One region of the Pseudomonas sp. VD-NE ins genome, then DNA from elsewhere that is predicted to be linked to it. Evidence: predicted binding sites of a transcription regulator. Region 1 holds the regulator's gene; the other holds the start of a gene.
What was found. The regulator sigma-54, encoded in region 1, starts transcription at its own class of promoters, with help from an activator protein. The targets are predictions, from matches to a motif close to ANTGGCATNNANNTTGCTNT.

Region 1 (5,112 bases):
TCACCCGCACCCCGGCCGGCGATATTGACGTGGTGACTTCGGTGGGCAACCTTGCCTACTTCGAACAACTGCAGACCGCTGGCGACACCAAGCCTGTACAGGGCTGGGGCGTGACGATCCAGTACCACGCCGCGCAGAACCGCGTTGTGCTGATCGACAAGGCCAAGGTTGTCGACAAGGACAACAACACGACTCAAGGCGAGAAAATCGTCTATGACACCGTGAAGAAACTGGCCAGCGCCGGTCGCGCTACCGGCAGCAAGGTCACCGAAGCGCGTCCGCGCATCGATATGGTGATCCAGCCGAAGAAGAAAACCGACGAGAAAACCCAGTAATGGCAACTCTGAAAGCTCAGCACCTGGCCAAGGCCTATAAAAGCCGCCAGGTCGTGCGTGACGTCAGCCTATCGATCGACAGCGGCCAGATCGTCGGCCTGCTCGGGCCAAACGGCGCCGGCAAGACCACGTGCTTCTACATGATCGTCGGCCTGGTACAGGCCGATCAGGGCCGTGTGCTGATCGACGATCTGGACGTCAGCCACCAGCCGATGCACGGTCGCGCCAAGGCCGGTATCGGCTATCTGCCGCAAGAAGCGTCGATCTTCCGCAAACTGTCGGTGGCCGATAACATCATGGCCATCCTCGAGACCCGCCAGGAGCTCGACAAGGCCGGCCGTCGCAAGGAGCTGGAAAGCCTGCTGCAGGAATTCCACATCAGCCACATTCGCGACAACCTCGGCATGAGCCTGTCCGGTGGCGAACGCCGCCGGGTGGAAATCGCCCGCGCTCTGGCGACTGCACCGAAATTCATCCTGCTCGACGAACCGTTCGCCGGTGTCGACCCGATTTCGGTTGGCGACATCAAGCAGATCATCCACCACCTCAAGGCCAAGGGCATCGGTGTATTGATCACCGACCACAACGTCCGTGAGACGCTGGATATCTGCGAAACCGCTTACATCGTCAACGACGGTCAGTTGATTGCCGAAGGCGATGCAGAAACCATCCTGGCCAACGATCTGGTCAAGGAAGTGTATCTGGGCCACGAGTTCCGCCTGTAAGCGCAACAGTACCCGGTGCGCCGCCGGGGCGCTGTATCGATTCAAGCAGGATTTAATACGCTTTAATTGTTACAGCGCTCTAGGCAAACACTTCAGTTTCAGGCATATAATTTGCTTAAGTTTGGCGCTTCGGCGCCCTGTAGTGGATGGCGCATAGCGCCGGCGAATAAGGTGTTAAGCCCCTGCCATGAAACCATCGCTAGTCTTGAGAATGGGCCAGCAGCTGACGATGACACCGCAGCTGCAACAGGCCATCCGCCTGCTCCAATTGTCGACCCTGGATCTGCAACAGGAAATCCAGGAGGCTCTGGAATCCAATCCGATGCTCGAACGCCAGGAAGAAGGCGACGACTTCGACAATTCCGATCCCCTGGCCGACAACGCCGAACAGAAGCCCAACACCGAGATCCAGGAACCTTCCTACCAGGAGACCGCCCCGACGGTGGACAACCTCGAGGACGGCGAATGGAACGAGCGCATCCCCAATGAGCTTCCGGTCGACACGGCCTGGGAAGACGTCTACCAGACCAGCGCCAGCAGCCTGCCGAGCAGCGATGACGATGAGTGGGACTTCACCACCCGCACCTCCGCTGGCGAAAGCCTGCAAAGCCATCTGCTGTGGCAATTGAACCTCGCACCGATGTCCGACACCGATCGCCTGATCGCCGTGACCCTGATCGACTGCATCAACAATCAGGGCTACCTGGACGAAACCCTCGAAGAGATCCTCGAGGCGTTCGATCCTGAGCTGGACATTGAGCTGGACGAAATCGAAGCCGTCCTGCACCGCATTCAGCAGTTCGAACCGGCCGGCATCGGCGCGCGCAATCTCGGCGAATGCCTGCTGCTGCAATTACGCCAGCTACCAGCCAAGACGCCTTGGCTGGCTGAAGCCAAGCGTCTGGTCAGCGATTACATCGACCTGCTGGGCGGCCGCGACTACAGCCAGCTGATGCGACGCATGAAGCTCAAGGAAGACGAGTTGCGCCAGGTCATCGAGTTGGTGCAGAGCCTTAATCCACGTCCGGGTTCGCAAATCGAATCCACCGAAGCCGAGTACGTTGTCCCCGACGTTATCGTGCGCAAGGACAACGAGCGCTGGCTGGTCGAACTCAATCAGGAGTCGGTGCCACGCCTACGGGTCAACGCGCAGTACGCCGGTTTCGTCCGTCGCGCCGACACCAGCGCCGACAACACCTTCATGCGCAATCAGTTGCAGGAAGCCCGCTGGTTCATCAAGAGCCTGCAGAGCCGCAACGAAACATTGATGAAAGTAGCCACCCAGATCGTCGAGCATCAGCGCGGTTTTCTGGAGTACGGCGACGAAGCCATGAAGCCGTTGGTCCTGCACGACATCGCTGAGGCGGTCGGCATGCACGAATCAACAATTTCCCGGGTGACCACGCAAAAGTTCATGCATACCCCACGCGGTATTTATGAACTGAAATACTTTTTCTCCAGCCACGTCAGCACCTCCGAAGGCGGCGAATGCTCGTCTACGGCGATCCGCGCGATCATCAAAAAACTGGTTGCCGCGGAAAATCAGAAAAAGCCGTTGAGTGACAGCAAGATCGCTGGTTTACTGGAGGCACAAGGCATTCAGGTGGCTCGCCGCACCGTCGCCAAGTACCGCGAATCCTTAGGGATCGCGCCTTCGAGCGAACGCAAGCGGTTGATGTAAGCCACGTTACAGCGTTCCAGTGGCAGGCTATCCAGCCTGCCGCTTTATGCACTGGCAACGAAGGAGAAGCTGTATGCAAGTCAACATCAGTGGACACCAACTGGAAGTGACCGAACCTCTGCGCGACTACATCAATGAGAAACTTCAACGATTAGAGCGCCATTTCGACAAGATCACCAACGTGCAAGTCACGATGTGCGTCGAAAAGCTGAAGCAGAAAATCGAAGCCACCTTGCATATACCCGGCAGCGAAGTGGTCGCCAACGCGGAACATACCGATATGTACGCGGCGATCGACGCCTTGACCGACAAGCTGGATAAACAACTCAAAAAGCATAAGGAAAAGACCCAGAGCCTGCTCCAGGGCGCTACCGGTCGATAACCCCCCACCCCATGATCCGACTTGAAAGTATCCTGACCCCCGGCCGTTCCCTCGTGAACGTGCCGGGCGGCAGTAAAAAGAAAGCCCTCGAACAAATTGCCAACCTGATCGCCCGCGAAGTGCCGGCTCTGGAGATGCAAGATGTCTTCGAGGCGTTGATTGCCCGTGAAAAACTCGGTTCCACCGGTTTTGGCAACGGCATCGCCATTCCTCACTGCCGTCTCAAGGGGTGCCAGTCGCCTATCAGTGCCTTGATGCACCTTGATACGCCAATCGATTTCGACGCCATTGATGGCGCTCCGGTTGACCTGCTGTTCGTTTTGCTGGTCCCGGAAGCCGCCACCGATGCGCACCTGGAGTTGCTGCGTCAGATCGCCAGCATGCTCGATCGCAAGGACGTGCGCGATAAACTGCGCAGCGCTGCGAGCAACGAAGCCTTGTATCAGGTTGTCCTGGACGAGCAGAACGGGCACTAATCATGCGCTTGATCATTGTCAGTGGCCGTTCCGGCTCGGGTAAAAGTACCGCACTGGATGTCCTTGAGGACAACGGTTACTACTGCATCGACAACCTGCCGGCAGGCTTGCTGCCGGAACTGGCCGAACGTGCGCTGATTCACACTGAACTGGCGCAGCCGCTGGTGGCCGTATCGATCGATGCGCGCAACCTGCCGAGCCACCTGACGCGCTTTCCCGAACTGCTTGAAGATGTCCGCAGCAAGCACATCCAGTGCGACGTACTGTATCTGGATGCCGACGAAGAAACCCTGCTCAAGCGTTTTTCCGAAACCCGCCGTCGCCATCCGCTGAGCAATGCCAACCGCTCGCTGGCCGAGGCGATCCAGGATGAAACCGCCCTGCTCGGCCCGATTGCCGATCTCGCGGACCTGAAGATCAACACCACCAATCTGAACCTGTATCAGCTGCGCGACTCGATCAAGCTGCGCCTGCTGAACCAGCCGGAGCCGGGGACCGCATTTCTGGTCGAGTCCTTCGGCTTCAAGCGCGGGATGCCGGTGGATGCGGATCTGGTGTTCGATGTGCGCTGCCTGCCCAATCCGTACTGGAAGCCGGAACTGCGCGCGCAATCGGGTCTCGATGCGCCGGTGGCTGAATACCTGGCGGCGCAGCCGGAGGTCGAAGAAATGTTCCAGGACATTTTCGCCTACCTGCACAAGTGGCTGCCGCGCTTCGCTGCGAGCAACCGCGCCTACGTCACCATTGCCATTGGCTGCACCGGCGGGCATCACCGCTCCGTCTACCTGACCGAACGTCTGGGTCAGGCCCTGCAGAAAACCCTGAAGAACGTCCAGGTTCGCCACCGCGACCTCACTTAAAGGATTCACACCGCGATGCCTGCTCTGGAAATCGAAATCATCAACAAGCTGGGCCTGCATGCCCGCGCATCGGCCAAGTTTGTCGGGGTGGCCGGGCAGTATCCGGATTGCTCGATCAGAGTGGGCCGCACACCGGAGACCACGGTTGATGGCAAAAGCATCATGGCAATGATGATGCTGGCGGCTGGCAAGGGCACCAAAATCTATCTGAGTACTGAAGGGCATCAGGAACAGGAAGCGCTGGATGCGCTGGTGGCGTTGATCAACAACTATTTCGACGAAGGTGGCTGACAGCCAACATCAAAAGATCGCAGCCTGCGGCAGCTCCTACAGTGAACGCATTCCAATGTAGGAGCTGCCGAAGGCTGCGATCTTTTGATCTTCAACCTAATGCGGTATCCATCACCATCATCAGACAAAACCCGATCAACAGGCCAAGACTGGCCAGTTTGTCATGACCATGGCGCCGTGATTCCGGGATGACCTCGTGAGTCACCACCAGCAACATCGCCCCCGCCGCCAGTGCCAGACCTAATGGCAACAATACCTGCGCCAGACCGACCAGCCACGCACACAGCAACGCAAACACCGGCTCGACCAGGCCTGACACCGCACCGATCAGGAATGCCTTGACCCGTGACATCCCTGCCCCG
Region 2 (5,112 bases), 2.1 Mb from region 1:
CCGTCGCCCTGGATATCACCCCGCTGAACGTCGATCTGCAGGATTTCGACAGCCTCAACGGTTCGCCCTTCAAGCTCAAGCTCGACAGCGGCGTGGGCAAGCAAGGCAAGATCACGGCTGACGGCACGGTCAATCTCGCCCCGGTCAACGCCCAGCTCAATGTAAAAACCCAGGACATCGACCTGCGTGTCGCGCAGTCTTACATCAACCCGTTCATTCGCCTGGAACTGCGCAGCGGCATGCTCGGCAGTGATCTGAAGGTCAACCTCAAGAGCACCGAACCGCTGGCGCTCAGCGTCACCGGGCGCGCGCAGATCGATCAACTGCACACCCTCGACACCCTGAAAACCCGCGATTTTCTCAAGTGGCAGCAAGTGGTTGTCGAGGGCCTGAATTATCAACACGGCGACAGCCTGTCGATCGACAAGATCAATCTGTTCCAGCCGTATGTGCGGTTCATGATCAACGATGACCGCACCACCAACATTGATGATCTGTTGATTCCACAACCCGCCGACAGCGGCGCAAAAACCGCAGCAGCGAAACCGGCCAGCAACGACAAACCGCTGGGCATTCATATCGGCGGCATCGCCATCAACGACGGTTCGGCCAACTTCGCCGACTTCAGCCTGACGCCGAACTTCGCCACCGCCGTGCAGCAACTCAATGGCCAGATAGGCACCATCGACAGCCGTCAGGCCAAACCGGCCAGCGTCGATATCAAAGGCAAGGTCGACCGTTATGCACCGGTGACCATCAAAGGCGCGGTCAATCCGTTCGACCCGATGGCCAGCCTCGACATCGCCACCAGTTTCAAACGCGTCGAACTGACCACCCTGACGCCCTACTCCGGCAAATTCGCCGGTTACCGCATCCGCAAGGGCCGGCTCAACCTCGACCTGCATTACCTGATCACCAAGGGCCAGCTCAAAGCCGAGAACAAAGTGGTGGTCGAGCAATTGCAGCTCGGTGAGAAAGTCGACAGCCCGGATGCTGTGAGCCTGCCACTGAAACTGGCGATTGCCTTGCTCAAGGACGTCGACGGCAAGATCTCCATCGAATTGCCGGTGACCGGCGACTTGAACAACCCGCAGTTCAGCGTGATGCCGATTGTCTGGCAGACCCTGCGCAACCTGATCGTCAAAGCCGCTGCCGCGCCCTTCAAAATGATTGGCGGGCTGATCAGTGGCGGCGGTTCGGAAGACCTTGGCACGGTGTCGTTTGCCCCGGGTTCCAGCGAGTTGAACAAGGATGCCGAAGCGGCGCTGATCAAACTGTCGCAAGCACTGAAGGAGCGCCCGGCCCTGCGTCTGGAGATCGAAGGCACTGCCGCGCAGAGCAGCGATGGTCCGTTGCTCGCCGAACAGCGTCTGGAGCGTGAATACCAGAACAACTACTACAAGATGCTCCAGCGTCGTGGCGATAAAGTTCCGGCTCAGGCGTCGTTGCTGCAAGTGCCCGACAGCGAGAAAGGTCCGCTGCTCGAAGGCATCTATCGCACCCGCCTGAAAACCCAGCCACCGGCCGAATGGAAAGATCTGGGCAAGGAAGAACGTACGGCGAAGATGCGCGAAGGCGTGATCAAGTTCTGGAGTGGCAGCGACGTGCTGTTGCGTCAGTTGGGTCAGGACCGCGCCAGCAGCATCAAGGATTATCTGGTCGATAAAGGCCAGCTCGCAGACGACCGCGTGTACTTCATCGACGCCAATCTCGGTGAAGCCGAGAGTGATGGCCGCGTGGTGACGCAAATGCACCTGGATGCCGAGTGATGAAACTGCAGTGGCTGGCCTTGCTCGCAATGACGTTCGCGGCCAGTCACGCCTCGGCGTCCGATACGCTGCGCTGCGGCAGTCAGTTGATCAGTCTCGGAGACCGCTCAAGCGAAGTCCTGCAAAAGTGCGGTGAGCCGGTCAGCCGAGATGTGCTGGGCTACAAGCGTAGCGCCAATCGCCGCGAGGAGTTTCAGGTCGAGGAATGGACCTACGGCCCGAGCAACGGCATGTATCAATACCTGCGCTTCGAAGGCAATCGCCTGCGACAGATCAACAGCAAACGCGGTAACTGACTCAACACCAAACCCCTGTGGGAGCGAGCCTGCTCGCGAATGCGTCGTGTCAGTCGACATCTTCGTCGGCTGACAGATCGCATTCGCGAGCAGGCTCGCTCCCACAGTTGTTTTATGTTGCCCCTGAAATAGAACAGGCCCCGACACAAGTGGCGGGGCCTGTAATGGTCACATCCGTGTGACCGTTCGCATGAACTCTAAAGTTGCGGCAGACGTATTGCTCGGCCCGTCTGTCGCGCCTTCTCCCGGTCCAGGCGAGAAGTCATGCCTTACTCGGCTTTCAGGCCGTCAGCGGAGACCGCTTTGACGCCTTTGATTTTCTTGGTGATCGCTACAGCGGTAGCTTTCTGAGACTCGGTAACGGCTACAGTCGACGACAGCGATACAACACCTTTGTTGGTTTCTACTTTGATGTCGGTGCCCGGAATGCCTTTTTCGGTGACCAGGTCGCTTTTGACTTTGGTGGTGATCCAGGTATCGGAAGTAGTTTCTTTAGCCTTGGTCATTTCACCGGCGGCCAGAGTCATTGGAGCCTGGGTAGCCTGGGTGGATTGTGCGAACGCACCGGAAGCCATGGTCAGGGTCAGCGCGGTAGCAGCAGCGGCAGTGATAGCGAACTTCTTCATACGAGTAACTCCTGTTTTTCTGGAAAGTCTGCTGGTTGTCTTGTCAGCAGGGTTACCAAGGTAGTTGCGAACGCTGTGCCAACTTTTTATCCACAATAAAAATATTTAAAATCAAACACTTAGCCAAAAACCCAAATTCCGATTTCATGCAATTTGCATGACTTGCAGATAAATCGCATGCAAGTTGCGGTTTTTTGGAAAGTTCCTAAGACGCTGAAATTATTGAAGCTTTTATTTATCGCCAGACCAAGAAAATGCCCCGTAAACGGGGCATTTTTAACAGATCGAATGATCGATCAAGTACCGCTGCCTGGGCAGCCTTTAGGGGCGTAGTCGGCGTTCACGGTTGATGCACAACTCCAGACACCCGCTGCCGAGCCAGTCCCGGAAGAGCGGGTTAGCGTGATCGTTTTGCCCAGCACCGGAGCTGGTGCGTTAGCGAGTGTGCAAACGATGCTGCCTGCCCCAGAAGACGCAGTACCCGACGCCGCTACCGTGCCGCAGTTGGTAGTGGTGAAAGTGGCGCTACCGGTGACGTTCGTCAGGCTTGGATCGGTGCCTTGGTTAATGGTGTCTTCAAACGGAATCTTCAGTGCACTGATTTCTGCCAGACCCGCAGTGACCTTCGCCCGCGCTTGATACTTGGTGTACTGCGGCAGGGCGATAGTCGCCAGAATCCCGATGATCGCCACCACGATCAACAGTTCGATCAGAGTAAAACCTTGTTGTTTTTTCATAGACACGCTCCATGCATGAGTCGAAATCTCATGATCTGCAAGGGACGCAGCATAGGCCATGCCAACGCCTCCAAGCCCCGTCCGTTGGGCGCGTCCCCTCTACAACGCCATTTCCTACAACCCGCAACCGCACTATCTGACACTTTTTGTCACCTGTACCCGCCGTGTTTGGCGCTGTCACTTGACTAGGCTATAAGTCATGAACGGCAAGCCTGCGGAATACCCATGAATGACATCGCTCTGAGCGGTCTGGCCAAGCAATTGGTGCAGGCCGAACTGCTCACGGAAAAAAGCGCCCAGCAAGCCTGGCAACAGGCCCAGCGCAATCGGCTGTCGCTGGTCAGCTATCTGGTGCAGAACAAACTGGTCAAGAGCTGGCAGGTGGCCGAGATCGCCAGCGAGCATTTCGGCATGGCGTTCCTTGATCTCAATTGCCTCGACAAGGAAACCCAGCCCAAAGGCCTGGTCAGCGAAAAACTGGTCCGTCAGCATCACGCCCTGCCCTTGTGGCGGCGGGGCAACAAGCTGTTCGTGGGGATTTCCGATCCGAGCAATCATCAAGCGATCAACGACATTCAGTTCAGCACCGGCCTGAGCACCGAAGCCATTCTGGTCGAGGACGACAAGCTCAGCGATGCCATCGAAAAGTTCTTCGACACCCACGCCAGTGGTCTGGAGGACATGGCCGATGTCGATCTCGACGGCCTCGATGTCGAATCCATCGACGACAACAAACAGGACGCCATCGCTGGCCTCGACGCTGACGATGCACCCGTGGTGCGCTTCGTCCACAAGATGTTGCTCGACGCGATCAAGAGCGGCTCTTCCGACCTGCACTTCGAACCCTACGAGAAGAACTACCGGGTACGCGTGCGCACCGACGGCATCCTGCGCGAAGTGGCCAAGCCACCGATTCAACTGGCCGGGCGCATCGCCGCACGCCTGAAAGTCATGGCCAGCCTCGATATCTCGGAACGACGCAAGCCGCAGGACGGGCGGATCAAAATGCGCCTGTCGAAGAGCAAGTCGATCGACTTTCGGGTCAACACGCTGCCGACCCTGTGGGGCGAAAAAGTGGTGATCCGGATTCTCGACCCGTCCAGCGCACAGATCGGCATCGACGCCCTCGGCTACGAGCCGGTGCAGAAAGACTTGTACATGGCCGCGCTCAAGCAGCCACAGGGCATGATTCTGGTCACCGGCCCCACCGGTTCGGGTAAAACCGTGTCGCTGTACACCGGCCTGAATATTCTCAACACCGTCGACATCAACATCTCCACTGCCGAAGACCCGGTGGAGATCAACATGGAAGGCATCAACCAGGTCAACGTCAACCCCAAACAGGGCCTGGACTTTGCCCAGGCGCTGCGCTCGTTTCTGCGTCAGGACCCGGACGTGATCATGGTCGGCGAGATCCGCGATCTGGAAACCGCCGAGATCGCGATCAAGGCTGCGCAGACCGGCCACCTCGTGCTCTCGACCCTGCACACCAACAGCGCTGCGGAAACCCTCACGCGTCTGCACAACATGGGCATTCCCGGTTTCAACATCGCCACCTCGGTCAGTCTGATCATCGCCCAGCGGCTGGCGCGAAAACTGTGCAGCCATTGCAAGAAGCCCATCGAGATCCCACGCGAAACCTTGCTCAAGGAAGGCTTCCCCGAGGAACGCATCGGCCATTTCA

Region 2: the regulator sigma-54 is predicted to act here: its motif matches at 3,475-3,494, upstream of RMV17_RS25175 (pilin).

What each region holds. Positions count from the first base shown of each region.
Region 1 is NZ_CP134772.1:1,039,260-1,044,371, reverse strand. It holds gene lptA (lipopolysaccharide transport periplasmic protein LptA) at 1-335, shown strand, start outside; gene lptB (LPS export ABC transporter ATP-binding protein) at 335-1,060, shown strand; gene RMV17_RS04380 (RNA polymerase factor sigma-54) at 1,248-2,741, shown strand; gene hpf (ribosome hibernation-promoting factor, HPF/YfiA family) at 2,815-3,123, shown strand; gene ptsN (PTS IIA-like nitrogen regulatory protein PtsN) at 3,135-3,599, shown strand; gene rapZ (RNase adapter RapZ) at 3,602-4,459, shown strand; gene RMV17_RS04360 (HPr family phosphocarrier protein) at 4,475-4,750, shown strand; gene RMV17_RS04355 (ZIP family metal transporter) at 4,842-5,112, opposite strand, start outside.
Region 2 is NZ_CP134772.1:5,653,239-5,658,350, forward strand. It holds gene RMV17_RS25160 (DUF748 domain-containing protein) at 1-1,769, shown strand, start outside; gene RMV17_RS25165 (DUF2845 domain-containing protein) at 1,769-2,065, shown strand; gene RMV17_RS25170 (BON domain-containing protein) at 2,335-2,691, opposite strand; gene RMV17_RS25175 (pilin) at 2,988-3,428, opposite strand; gene pilB (type IV-A pilus assembly ATPase PilB) at 3,654-5,112, shown strand, end outside.